2 regions of the Micromonospora sp. NPDC005367 genome follow, and region 1 is predicted to be linked to the other one. Evidence: riboswitches for the same ligand, from Rfam matches in the RefSeq annotation. Region 1 holds a riboswitch; the other holds the start of a gene.
The links. A riboswitch is a leader RNA that binds a small molecule or an ion and turns the genes downstream of it on or off. The one in region 1 is predicted to bind cobalamin.

Region 1 (6,695 bases):
GCGACGGATGTTCCGGATAGGCGACCGCCAGCACCACGATCGCGACCACGTCGTCGACGACGGCGACCGTCAGCAGGAAACCGCGCAGCCGGTCCGAGAAACGCGGGCCGAGGACGGCGAGCGTGGCGAGCGCGAGCGCGGTGTCCGTGGCCATCACCACGCCCCAACCGCTCGCGGTCGCCGTGCCGGCGTTGAACGCGAGATAGATCACGATGGGCACGAGCATGCCGCCGAGCCCGGCCAGCAGCGGCAACGTGAACCGCCGTCGCTCCCGCAGTTCTCCGATGTCGAAGTCGCGGCGCAACTCCAACCCGGCGACCAGGAAGAACAAGGTCATCAGCCCGCTGTTGATCCAGCTGCGCAGCTCGCGGGACAGGGTCCACTCGCCGACCTGCACCGAGAAAGGCGTGTGCCAGAACGACTCGTACGACGTCGGGCCCAGGTTCGCCCAGACGAGTGCGGCCACCGTGGCGACCACGACCACTCGGGCGCTACCGGTCTCGGTGCGCAGGAAGGAGCGGAGCGAGGCGTCGACCCGGCCGACCCAGGTGGTCTGACCCGACCACGGTGAGCGGGACGCGCCTCTCGTCATCGCGTGTCTCCTCGACCGTCTCGTCAGCCGCTCAGGAATCGGGCAATTCACCGTAACCGGCCGGCAGGGGCGACTCGGCGGAATGCACCCGGCGCCCGCTCCGCGGTGCCTTGCCGAACGAGCCGGTCAACCGGTGACCCGGGCGCGCGGGCCGCCCGTCACCCACCTGCTCGCGCCTCGGCGGTGAGCAGCGCGGCGAGATCGGCGGCGGAGCCGGGGCGGGCCCCGGCCAGCCCCGGGATGCGGTCGAGCACCTGGTGCACCAGCGGAGCCCAGGCGGGCAGCAGATCCGCCGCGGCGAGGAGCCCGGTGTCGGCCAGAGCTTCGGCTGCCGGCATCATCCGCACACCCCCGCCGGCGACCACCGCCACCGCGTTCGCCCAGCGGAACGCGAGGTCGACGTCGTGGGTGGACAGCACCACGGTCGTACCGCCGGCGTGCAGGTCGTCCAACGTCCGCAGCAGCGCCTCCACCCCGGCCGGGTCGAGCCCGGCGGTCGGCTCGTCCAGGATGAGCAGCCGGGGCCGCATCGCGACCGCCCCGGCGATGGCCACCCGTTTGCGCTGACCGTAGGAGAGCAGGTGGGTCGGGCGTTCGGCGAGCGCCGTCACCCCGAGCGCCGCCAACGCCTCGTCGCAGCGCCGCCGGATCTCCTCCGGAGCCAGCCCGAGATTGACCGGCCCGAACGAGACGTCCTGACGGACGCTGGCGGAGAAGAGCTGGTCGTCCGGGTCCTGCAACACCAGTTGCACCTGCTGTCGTACCGCTCGCAAACCCGTTCGGTCGTGCCGAACCCGGATGCCGGCGATCGCGACATGGCCGGCGCCTGGCGTCAGCGAGCCGGCGGCGAGCCGGAACAGGGTCGTCTTGCCGCCGCCGTTGGGCCCGACCACGGCCAGCCGCTGACCCGCTGTCACGCGGAGGTCCGCGCCGGTCAGGACCGGACGCTGCGGCTGGTAGGCGAAGTGCACCGCGGAGAACTCGAGCAGCGGGTCGCTCACCACCGCCACCCCACCACGGCGCTCACCGCGACTATCAGCACGAGCAGCCCCACGGTCGCCGCCACGAACGGCGCCGAGATCCGCCGGGCCTCCACCTGCACGGCCAGTGAACCGGTGTATCCACGCAACGCCAATCCCTCCTCCAGGCGCCGCGCGCGGCTGAACGCCCGCACGAAGATCGCGCCCGCCTGCCCTGCCAGCGACCGGTAGGCGGTGCGCCAGGTCCGGAAGCCGAGCCGCGCCGCCTGCGCCTCCCGGACCGCGCGCACGCTGTCCATAAGGAGGAAGAGCATCCGGTACGTCAGCGCGGCGACCTCGGTGACGGCCGGGGGAACTCCCAGCCGGTGCAGCCTCGGCAGCACGTCGGACAGCGGCGTGGTGGCGCTGAACAGCAGCAGGCAGATCAGCGCCGCCACCGACCGGCCGGCCGTCTGCGCCGCCGGTACGACGCCCGCGGCGTTGACCGTCAGCCGGGCCGGCGCGTGCATGGTGACCAGTAGCGGCACCGTCGACGTGGCTACGAACAGCAACGGCACCCGCGCCGCCCGCAGCACCACGGCCGGCGACACCCGGGCGGGCCCCACCAGCAGCACCGCCGCCGCGCCGCCCGAGAACAACGCGCCCGGCCACGGCGGCAGGGCCACCGCGCAGGCGAGCAGCCCGAGCGACAGCATCGCCTTCTCCGCGGGGTGCCGTGACCGCCACGGTCCGGTGTGCGCCGCGATGTCGAGGGCGAACACCTAGGCGCGCGGCGGCTTCGTGGCGGGACCCCGCAGCCGCTGCCGGGTGCGGGCGACCCCGAAGTAGTAGCCGAGGAAGCCGGCGCCCAGCGCGGCCTGTAGGGCGAACAGCGCCGACTCCACCTCACCCGAGGGTGGTTCGTAGATCGGGGAGAACCACGGCTCGTAGTCGGGGTGGTTGTCGACGATCGCCTGCTCGGCGAGCGCGTCCGCCCCGGCGAACGGCTCGTCGCCCGATCCGAGTCCGAGCGCCACCGGCGCCACCGCCAGGAGCAGCACCGCGAGCAGCAGGAGCAGGTTGACCCGGGAGAAGCGCTTCACGCCTGCACCGCCGGCGTCCGCAACACTCCGAGCCGGCGCAGGTCGTCACCGCTGACCCGGGCCAACAGCCGTACCACCAGCACGGAGAGCAGCCCCTCGCTGATGGCCAACGGGATCTGGGTCAGCGCGAAGATGCCGCCGAACTTCACCAACGCGCCGAGGAACCCGGTCGCCGGATCGGGAAACGCCAGCGCCAACTGGACGCTGGTGACGCAGTAGGTGGCCAGGTCACCCAGCGCCGCGGCGGCGAAGACCGCCACGTCCAGGCCGCCACCGACCCGGCGGATCAGCGCGTACACCGCGTACGCGACCCACGGCCCGACGATCGCCATCGAGAAGATGTTGGCGCCCAACGTGCTCAGCCCGCCGTGGGCCAGCAGCACCGCCTGGAAGAGCAGCACGATGCCGCCCAGCACACTCATCACCGGCGGCCGGAAAAGCACCGCGCCCAGTCCGGTGCCGGTTGGATGCGAGCACGAGCCCGTGACCGACGGAATCTTCAGCGCGGACAGCACGAACGTGAAAGCTCCCGCCGCTCCGAGCAGCAGTTTCGTCTCCGGGTCCCGGCGAACCTGCTGGACCAGCGCCCGGCTGCCATGGACGACGAACGGTGCGGACACCGCGAACCACGCCGCGGCCTGCACCGGGGGCAGGTACCCCTCGGCGATATGCATCGACGACCTTCCTCTCCAGCACCTCGTGGATGAGATCACTGTCAAGGCCGGTCTCCTGGCTCCCGGATCGACGCTCACTCCGGCCTTCCCAGACCCGGATGGGCCCAGTGGCGTCTTCGGAGATCGCTACCCGGTCACAGTGGCGAGGGCCGCGCCGGTATCCCACCGGCTTCCCGTGCACCTTGACGGCGAGAGGCTATCGGGCGACCGCCGAGCGGTGCAAGCGGCCGAGGGGCGCGGGTGACCTACGCCGCCTCGCCGCTCACGGGGCGCGGCGTCGGCTCCGGTCCACGTCCTTCCAAGGGCGACACACCCGCCGGGTACGGCCCGAGCCGGGCGTGGCCGCCGGTGGGCGACGCCGGGTCGCGGGTCGCGCGACGCGATCCGGCGACGGTGAGAAAGACGACACCCTGACGGAACATCTAGTGTTGCCGTCCCAAGGACGGCGGCATATATGGTGTCCCACGCAGCTGGTTCGGTCGCACCTGCACGGTGTGGCCGAGGCAAGAGGGAACTCGGTGCGAATCCGGGACTGCCCCGCAGCGGTGAGTGGGAACGAACGCCGTCATCAAGCACTGGGCCTTGCCGGCCCGGGAAGCGACGGCCAGTAGGCGACCGGGTGTCCCGGTCACGCCCGCGAGTCCGAAGACCTGCCAGCGCGCCGTACGCGTTCGCGGACGGCGGTCGGAGGTCGCGTGGGACGACCGACGCCATCAAGTGGACCGGCGCACCCCGCCGTCGCCCTGGCGTTCTCCCGCGTGCCCGAGGCCATCGGAGACAGTCGAGGAGGCGGCATGACGGTCGTGCGGGAGAGGTCCGGGTCCGGTTCGGACGCGCCGGAGCAGCGCCGGCAGGCGATGCGGGTGCAAAAGCGCGACGGCGACACCGAGCCGGTGGACGTCAACAAGATCGTCAAAGCGGTCGAGCGGTGGGTCGGCGATCTGGACGAGGTGGACCCGCTGCGGGTCGCCACGAAGACGATCAGCGGGCTCTACGACGGTGCGACCACCGCCGAGCTGGACAAGCTGTCCATCCAGACGGCGGCCGAGCTGATCGGGGAGGAGCCGCAGTACTCCAGGCTGGCGGCACGGTTGCTGGCCGCGTACGTGGACAAGGAGGTCCGCGGGCAGGACGTGACGAGCTTCAGCCAGTCCATCCGGTACGCCCACGGCCTGGGTCTGATCGGTGACGACACCGCCGCGTTCGTGGCCCGCAACGCTCGCGTGCTCGACGAGGCCGTGGACCTGGCCGGTGATCTGCGGTTCGAGTACTTCGGCCTGCGTACGGTCGCGGACCGGTACCTGCTGCGCCACCCGGAGTCGCGGCTAATGGTGGAGACACCGCAGTACTGGCTGCTGCGGGTGGCCTGCGGGCTGTCCGAGACGCCGGTCGAGGCGGTCGAGTTCTACCGGTTGATGTCGTCGCTGGCGTACCTGCCGAGCTCGCCGACCCTGTTCAACTCGGGTACCCGGCACACGCAGATGTCTTCCTGCTTCCTGGTCGACTCGCCCCGCGACGAGTTGGACTCGATCTACGAGCGTTACCACCAGGTGGCACGGTTGTCGAAGTTCTCCGGCGGCATCGGGATCTCCTGGTCGCGGGTACGCGGCCGGGGCGCGCTGATCCGCGGCACCAACGGCAGGTCGAACGGCATCGTGCCGTTCCTGAAGACCCTCGACGCGGGCGTCGCCGCGGTCAACCAGGGCGGCCGGCGCAAGGGCGCGGCCTGCGTCTACCTGGAGCCGTGGCACCCGGACATCGAGGAGTTCCTCGAGCTGCGCGACAACACCGGTGAGGAGTCCCGGCGTACCCACAACCTGAACCTGGCCAACTGGATCCCGGACGAGTTCATGCGCCGGGTCGAGGCGGACAGCGACTGGTCGCTGATCGACCCGACCGAGGCGCCGGAGCTGCCCGACCTGTACGGCGACGAGTTCGACGAGGCGTACCGCGCGGCCGAGAAGAAGGCCGTCAAGACGGTCAAGGCCCGGGAGCTGTACGGGCGGATGATGCGCACCCTCGCGCAGACCGGCAACGGGTGGATGACGTTCAAGGACCCCTCCAACCGGCTGTCGAACCAGACCGGCGCACCGGGCAACACGATCCACCTGTCCAACCTGTGCACCGAGATTCTCGAGGTCAACAACGACGTCGAGACCGCGGTGTGCAACCTGGGCTCGGTCAACCTCGGCGCTCACGTCAGCGCCGACGGCGTCGACTGGGAGAGGCTGCGGTCCACGGTGCGCACCGCCGTGTTGTTCCTGGACCGGGTGATCGACATCAACTACTACCCGGCGAAGCAGGCGGCGGCGTCGAATCCGCGCTGGCGACCGGTCGGGCTGGGCCTGATGGGACTGCAGGACGCGTTCTTCACCCTGCGACTGCCGTTCGACTCGGCGCAGGCCCGGGAGCTCTCCACCCGGGTGCAGGAGGAGATCCTGCTGACCGCCCTGGAGACGTCGGCCGGGTTGGCGAAGCGGTTCGGCGCGCACCCGGCGTACGCCGAGACCCGTGCCGCAAACGGCGACCTGCATCCGGACCTGTGGGGTGCCGAGCCCACCCAGGGCGAGCGATGGGCCGCGCTGCGAGAGACGGTGGCCACGCACGGGCTACGCAACTCGCTGCTGGTCGCGATCGCTCCGACCGCGACGATCGCCTCGATCGCCGGCTGCTACGAGTGCATCGAGCCGCAGGTGTCCAACCTGTTCAAGCGAGAGACCATGTCCGGCGAGTTCCTGCAGATCAACACGTACCTGGTCGGTGAGCTGAAGGCACGCGGGCTGTGGACGCCGGCGATCCGGGAGCAGATCAAGCGTGCCGAGGGGTCGGTGCAGGGGATCGTGGAGTTGCCGTCGGAGGTGCGGGAACTGTTCCGTACCGCATGGGAGCTGCCGCAGCGGGCACTGATCGACCTCGCGGCCGCCCGGGCGCCCTACGTCGACCAGTCGCAGTCGCTGAACCTGTTCATGGGATCGCCGACCATCGGCAAGTTGTCGTCGATGTACCTCTACGCCTGGAAGTCCGGGCTCAAGACCACCTACTACCTGCGTTCGCGTCCGGCGACGCGCATCCAGCAGGCCACCGTCGCCGTCGGTCAGCCGGTTGCGCCGGTCGCGCCGGTCGCGCCGGTCGTCGCGGTCAGCGACGCGGAGGCGCTGGCCTGTTCCCTGGAAAACCCCGAGAGTTGCGAGGCCTGCCAGTGACCACGATCCCCGAACCACGAACCAACGGCGCCGGTGAGCGGCACCTGCTGCTCGATCCCGGCATGGATCTGACGCTGCGGCCGATGCGCTACCCGCACTTCTTCGACCGGTTCAAGGACGCCATCAAGAACACCTGGACCGTCGAGGAGGTCGACCTGCACTCC
Region 2 (6,695 bases), on a different contig from region 1:
GCGGGTGCTGATCGTGGCGATCCTGCTCGCGGCGGTAGGGGCCGTCCTCGCGGTCCTCGCCGGTTCCGGGCCGGTGGCCATCGTCGGGGTCGCGCTCTGGGGCATCGGGGCGTCGCTGGGCTTCCCGGTGGGCATGAGCGCCGCCGCGGACGAGGAGGAGAAGGCGGCCGTACGGGTCAGCGTCGTCGCGGTGATCGGCTACACGGCGTTCCTCGGCGGGCCGCCGCTGCTCGGCATGCTCGGCGACCGGGTCGGCATCCTGCACGCGCTGCTCGTGGTGCCGCTGCTGCTCGTGCCGGCGCTGGCGCTGGTCCCGGTGATGCGCAAGCCCCGCCCGACCGTCGCGGCCTGACCCGGGCGGTCCGGCCCGACTCCGGCTGCGGCCGGCCACACCGCTCGGCGCCGCAGGCGGGTGAGGGTGGGTGCGTCTGGTCCGGGGGGACGCCGGTGAGGGTGGCCGCGTTCGGTCCGAAGGATGCGCGTGACGGTGATATCTGAGAGGCATGAATATGCCTCTCAGATATCACCGTTGTCGGGGAAATGGCGTCGGAGGCGCGGGCGGGCCGGTGCGGGTCAGTCGTGTACCCAGACCCGCAGCGGCCCGGCCGTGCGGAAACCGACCCGCAGCGCCGGGGCGAGGTCGTCGCCGGCCTCGTAGCCCACCAACGTGGCACCGTCCGTGGCGGCGCGGAGCCCCGCCCAGATCGGCGATACGTCGTCGGCGACGTTGAACACGTTCGACACGCCGGTCACCGCGCCGCTGCGGTTGAGCACCGCGCCGCCGGTGACCGTGCCGTCGTCGCTGTACCGGGCGAGCACGGTGACCCGGGGGTCGTCCAGCAGCGCCGGGCGGAACAGCTCACCGCCGCCGTGGGCCGCCGCCCAGGTGGCCAGCTCGTCCGGCGTGCCGACCAGGGTCAGCTGCGATCCCGACTCACCCGTCGGATCGGTCGCCCGGTCAGCGGCCGCCCGGTGGATCCAGTCGGCGGTGAAGAGCACCCGGAAGCCGTACGGTCGCAGGTCGAGGTCGGCGAAGCTGTCCTTGACCGACGCGCCCGGCCCCGGGTCGATCCGGCCCAGCAGCGACTCGGCGGCGACGCCGGACCGCAGGGTGACCGCGTCCGGGTACCAGCGCGGGGAGCGGCGCGGCACCGACCAGGCGTCAGCGTCGGTGCGGCCGGGCAGGCCGTGAGCCGCGCCGACGATGTCGCACCACTCGGCGTTGTTCCGGGCCGCCGACGCCCGGTCTCCGGACACCGCCCGACTCTAACCGCCTGCCCACGGCGGCCAGCGTCCTCCCATCGGGCTCGCAGGGTATTGACAGGTAGTGGTGCTGAACTGGAGGGACGCCGAGGGAGAGGAGCCGGGCATGGGCTGGTTCAACCGGCGGCCCCGGGCCGCTGACGGGACCCCGACGAAGCTCGACCGGGAGGCGACCCGGGACGACCTAGCCGCGCTGGAGGCGTTCATCGCCAGCCGCCGCGGCGTCGAGTTCTACCTGGAGCCGGAGACCACCGCGACCGACACCACAGTGGTGGCGGTCGCCTACGACGGGGAGTGGATCCGCCGCCGTACCGGATCGCCCCGCGCGGCGGCGGCCATCGCGCGGCGGCACGCCGTCCCGCTGTACGAGGCCGCCCGAACCGGCTACCCGGAGCGGATGCGCGTCTGGAACCGGGCCCACCCCGAGCGCCGGCTCCGCTGACGGCGGGCTCCGGGGCCGGTCGGCACCGATCAGTCGGCGCTCGCCGCGGAGCGGGCCTGCGCCAGGGTCATCGGCTCGCCGTGGCTGGAGACGTACCGATCATCACACTGCCGTGTTCGTCGGCCACCACTGCGACGCCGGCCTGGACGGCCGCCGGGTCCGGATCTCCGGGGCAGAGCCACACCCGTCCGGCGAGGTGCTGGAACCGCATGCCGATGATGGCGACCTTACGCGCTGGCCCCGCCCTCGGCGGCGCTCGGGGAGCAATCCGGCGCTGGTCGCCTCGTCGGGGTGGCGTTGACCGGCCGGGACCGGTGTGGCAGCATTCGCGGCCTGACGGCAGTGAAGGAAGCCGGTGCGATTCCGGCGCGGTCCCGCCACTGTCACCGGGGAGTGATCCCCCCTCGTGAGTCACGGCCGTGCGTGCACGGTTGGAAGGCCGGGGGTGAGCGTCGATCCGGGAGCCAGGATACTTCGGCCGTCGGGATGTGACCCCAGGGCGTGGAAACCCGAGGAGGACCCGATGACGCACCGCGTCCACAGCGCCGGCGGCGATCGCCGTGACCGGCGCGCAACCATCAGCGCGCCCCCGCCGCATCGTGCCCGGCGCGCCACCCATCCCGGCATCGCCACGCCGACCGGCCACATCGGAGCATCGGTCGGCACACCCTCGCGCGCCGGTTGACCATTACGCCACGTCGACGGTGAACCGCCGGCCCCGGCCGGCTCGCCGCCTCCGCTGAGCCCCGTGCCAACCACCCCTCAGCCCGACCGTCACTACGGCGACCGGGCGTCACTCTCCGGAGTCATCCGTGCGTACCCTGTTGCTCTCCACCTCCGACACCGACCTGCTCGCCGCCCGCGCCAGCGGCGCCGACTACCGGCTGGCCAACCCGGCCCGCGTCGACGCCGAGTCCGTGCCCGCGCTGCTCGACGGCGTCGACGTCGCCGTCGTACGGCTGCTCGGCGGCCGGCCGGCGTGGCCGGACGGCCTGGCCGCGGTGCTCGCCTCCGGTGTGCCGACGGTCGTGCTGAGTGGCGAGCCGACGCCGGACGCGGAGCTGATGGCGGCCTCCACCCTGCCCGCCGGAGTGGTGACGCAGTCCCTGGCGTACCTGGTCGAGGGCGGCCCGGAGAACCTCGCCCAGCTGGCCCGGTTCCTCTCCGACACGATGCTGCTCACCGGCGAGGGTTTCGCGCCGCCCGCGCCCACCCCGGCGTACGGCGTCCACGGCGACCGGGCCACCGACCCGGGCCGGCCGACCGTCGGCATCGTCTTCTACCGGGCGCACGCGCTCGCCGGCAACACCGCCTTCGTGGACACGCTCGCCGACGCGGTGGAGGCGGCCGGCGCCAACGCGCTGCCCGTCTACTGCGGATCGCTGCGTGGCCTGACCGAGGGCGCCGGACCGTTGGCGCTGCTCGCCCGCTGCGACACGCTGCTCGTCACTGTGCTCGCGGCCGGCGGCGCGGTGGCCGCGGACGCCTCCGCCGGCGGCGACGAGGACGCCTGGGACGTCGGCGCGCTCGCCACGCTCGACGTACCGGTGGTGCAGGCGTTGCTGCTCACCAGCACCCGGGAGCAGTGGGCCGGCTCCGACGCCGGGCTGACCCCGCTGGACGCCGCCATGCAGGTGGCCGTCCCGGAGTTCGACGGCCGGATCATCACCGTGCCGTTCTCGTTCAAGCAGATCGACGCCGACGGCCTCTCCGTCTACGCCGCCGACCCGGAACGTGCCGCCCGGGTCGCCGGCATCGCGGTGCGGCAGGCCCGGCTGTGCCGGCTGCCGAACGCCGACAAGCGTCTCGCGATCGTGCTCAGCTCGTACCCGACGAAGCACTCCCGGGTCGGCAACGCCGTCGGCCTGGACACCCCCGCCTCAGCCGTGAAGCTGCTGGCGGCGCTGGCCGACGCCGGCTACGACCTGGGCGACGCGCCACCGCCGGACGACGGCGACGCCCTGATCCACGCCCTGATCGCCAACGGTGGCCACGACGTCGAGTGGCTCACCCCCGAGCAGCTCGCCGCCGCCGAGGCGCGGGTGCCCGGCGAGGTCTACCGACGCTGGTTCGACGAGGTGCCGACGCCGCTGCGCGAACGGATGCGTACGCACTGGGGCGAGCCGCCCGGCGAGCTGTACACCGACGGCGGTGACGTCGTCCTGGCCGGGCTGCGCTTCGGCAACGTGGTGCTCCTGATCCAGCCACCGCGCGGCTTCGGCGAGAACCCGATCGCCATCTACCACGACCCCGACCTGCCGCCCAGCCACCACTACCTGGCCGCGTACCGGTGGCTGGCCGCCCCGCCCACCGACGGTGGCTTCGGGGCCGACGCGGTGGTGCACCTCGGCAAGCACGGCACCCTCGAGTGGCTGCCCGGCAAGGGCCTCGGGCTGGCCGCAGACTGTGCCCCGGACGCCGTCCTCGGCGACCTGCCGCTGGTCTACCCGTTCATCGTCAACGACCCCGGGGAGGGTACGCAGGCCAAGCGCCGCGCGCACGCGGTGGTCGTGGACCACCTGGTACCGCCGATGGCGCGGGCCGAGACGTACGGCGACCTGGCGAAACTGGAGCAGCTGCTCGACGAGTACGCGACCGTGCAGGCTCTCGACCCGGCCAAGGTGCCGACCGTGCAGGCGCAGATCTGGCAGCTCGTGCGCGCCGCCGAGCTGCACCACGACCTGCACACCGAACAGATGCCCACGGCCGAGGACTTCGACGACTTCGTGCTCCACCTCGACGGGTACCTCTGCGAGGTCAAGGATGTGCAGATCCGCGACGGTCTGCACGTGCTCGCCGCCGTGCCGGCCGGCGACGTCCGGGTGAACCTGGTCCTCGCCGTGCTGCGGGCGCCGCAGGTGTGGGGCGGCAGTCGTGCCCTGCCCGGGCTGCGGCAGGCCCTGGCCGCAGGCTACGGGCTGGACGAGGCGGAGTTGCTCGCCGCGCCGGGCGAACGGCTGGACGTTCCCGCCGCGCTGACCGACACGGTGGCCGGGCCGGCCGTCACCGCCGCCGACGCGGTCGACCTCATCGAGGCCCTCGCCCGCCGGCTCGTCGCCGGCATGGAGACCCTCGGCTGGGACGCCGAGAAGGTCGACGCGACGGTCGCGGAGGTCACCGCGCGAGACCTGCCGGACGTGACCGCCCTGCTGCGCTTCGCCGCCACCGAGCTGGTGCCCCGGCTCGACCGGACCACCGACGAACTGGCGCACACCCTGGCCGCCCTGGCGGGCCGGTTCGTGCCGCCCGGGCCCTCCGGCTCGCCGACGCGTGGCCTGGTCAACGTGCTGCCCACCGGGCGCAACTTCTACTCCGTCGACCCGAAAGCCATCCCCAGCCGCAACGCCTGGGACGTCGGGGTGGCCCTCGCGGACTCGCTGCTGGCGCGGCACCTCGCCGACACCGGCGAGTACCCGCGTTCGGTCGGGCTCACCGTCTGGGGCACCAGCGCCATGCGTACCCAGGGCGACGACATCGCCGAGGTACTCGCGCTGATCGGCTGCCGCCCCACCTGGGACGACCGTTCCCGCCGGGTCACCGGGGTCGAGGTGGTGCCGCTGGCCGAACTGGGCCGCCCCCGGGTCGACGTCACCGTGCGGATCTCCGGGTTCTTCCGGGACGCCTTCCCGCACGTGGTCGCCCTGCTCGACGACGCGGTCCGGCAGGTCGCCGCCCTCGACGAGCCGCACGAGCACAACTTCGTCCGCGCCCACGTCGCCGCCGACGTGGCCGAGCACGGCGACGAGCGCCGGGCCACCGCCCGCATCTTCGGCTCCAAACCCGGGGCGTACGGGGCGGGCCTGCTGCCGTTGATCGACGCCCGGAACTGGCGCAGCGACGCCGACCTGGCCGAGGTGTACGCGGTCTGGGGCGGGTACGCGTACGGCCGGGGGCTGGACGGGCGGGAGGCGCGGGTCGACATGGAACGCTCCTTCGCCCGTATCGCGGTCGCGGTGAAGAACCAGGACACCCGCGAGCACGACATCGTCGACTCCGACGACTACTTCCAGTACCACGGCGGAATGGTGGCGATGGTGCGTCACCTCACCGGCGCCGCACCGGCCGCATACGTGGGCGACTCGGCGATGCCGCACGACGTGCGTACCCGGACGTTGGGCGAGGAGACCCGCCGGGTGTTCCGGGCCCGGGTGGTGAATCCGAGGTGGATCGCCGCGATGCGCCGGCACGGTTACAAGGGCGCGTTCGAGCTGGCCGCCACCGTGGACTACCTGTTCGGCTACGACGCGACCGCAGGTGTGGTCGACGACTGGATGTACGAGCAGCTCGCCGCCGCGTACGTCTTCGACCCGACCACCCGGGAGTTCCTCACCGAGTCGAACCCGTGGGCGCTGCGCGGCATCACCGAACGGTTGTTGGAGGCCGCCGACCGGGGACTCTGGGCCGAACCCGACCCGGCCACCCTGGAGCGGCTCCGGGAGACCTACCTGACCAGCGAGGGTGATCTGGAGGACCGGGCATGACCACGTTCCCGTTCAGCGCCGTGCTCGGCATGGACGACATGCGGCTGGCCCTGCTGCTCAACGCGGTCAGCCCGGCCATCGGCGGCGTGCTGGTACGCGGCGAGAAGGGCACCGCCAAGTCCACCGCGGTGCGGGCGCTGGCCGCACTGCTGCCCCCGGTCGACCAGGTGGCCGGCTGCCGGTTCCACTGCGACCCGGCCGCTCCCGACCCGGGCTGCCCGGACGGTCCGCACCCGACCGACGCCGTTGCCGAGCGACGACCGGCGCGGCTGGTGGAGCTGCCGGTCGGTGCCGCCGAGGACCGGGTGGTCGGGTCGCTGGACCTGGAGAAGGCACTCGCTGAGGGTGTGCGTGCCTTCGAGCCGGGACTGCTCGCCGCCGCGCACCGCGGGGTGCTCTACGTCGACGAGGTCAACCTGCTCCACGACCATCTGGTCGACCTGCTGCTCGACGCCGCCGCGATGGGGCGCAGCCACGTCGAGCGGGAAGGCGTCTCGGTCAGCCACGCC

Region 2: another riboswitch for cobalamin. It lies ahead of cobN (cobaltochelatase subunit CobN); the one in region 1 lies ahead of ABZS42_RS03140 (ribonucleoside-diphosphate reductase subunit alpha).

Annotation. Positions count from the first base shown of each region.
Region 1 is NZ_JBEXFP010000003.1:78,518-85,212, forward strand. It holds gene nhaA (Na+/H+ antiporter NhaA) at 1-592, opposite strand, end outside; gene ABZS42_RS03120 (ATP-binding cassette domain-containing protein) at 751-1,596, opposite strand; gene cbiQ (cobalt ECF transporter T component CbiQ) at 1,590-2,333, opposite strand; gene ABZS42_RS03130 (energy-coupling factor ABC transporter substrate-binding protein) at 2,334-2,654, opposite strand; gene ABZS42_RS03135 (energy-coupling factor ABC transporter permease) at 2,651-3,328, opposite strand; cobalamin riboswitch at 3,356-3,528, opposite strand; cobalamin riboswitch at 3,783-4,001, shown strand; gene ABZS42_RS03140 (ribonucleoside-diphosphate reductase subunit alpha) at 4,123-6,531, shown strand; gene ABZS42_RS03145 (ribonucleotide-diphosphate reductase subunit beta) at 6,594-6,695, shown strand, end outside.
Region 2 is NZ_JBEXFP010000011.1:144,505-151,199, forward strand. It holds gene ABZS42_RS11040 (MFS transporter) at 1-352, shown strand, start outside; gene ABZS42_RS11045 (hypothetical protein) at 574-1,257, opposite strand; gene ABZS42_RS11050 (hypothetical protein) at 1,370-1,705, shown strand; gene ABZS42_RS11055 (hypothetical protein) at 1,773-1,916, opposite strand; cobalamin riboswitch at 2,051-2,180, shown strand; gene cobN (cobaltochelatase subunit CobN) at 2,518-6,186, shown strand; partial or broken gene ABZS42_RS11065 (ATP-binding protein) at 6,183-6,695, shown strand, end outside.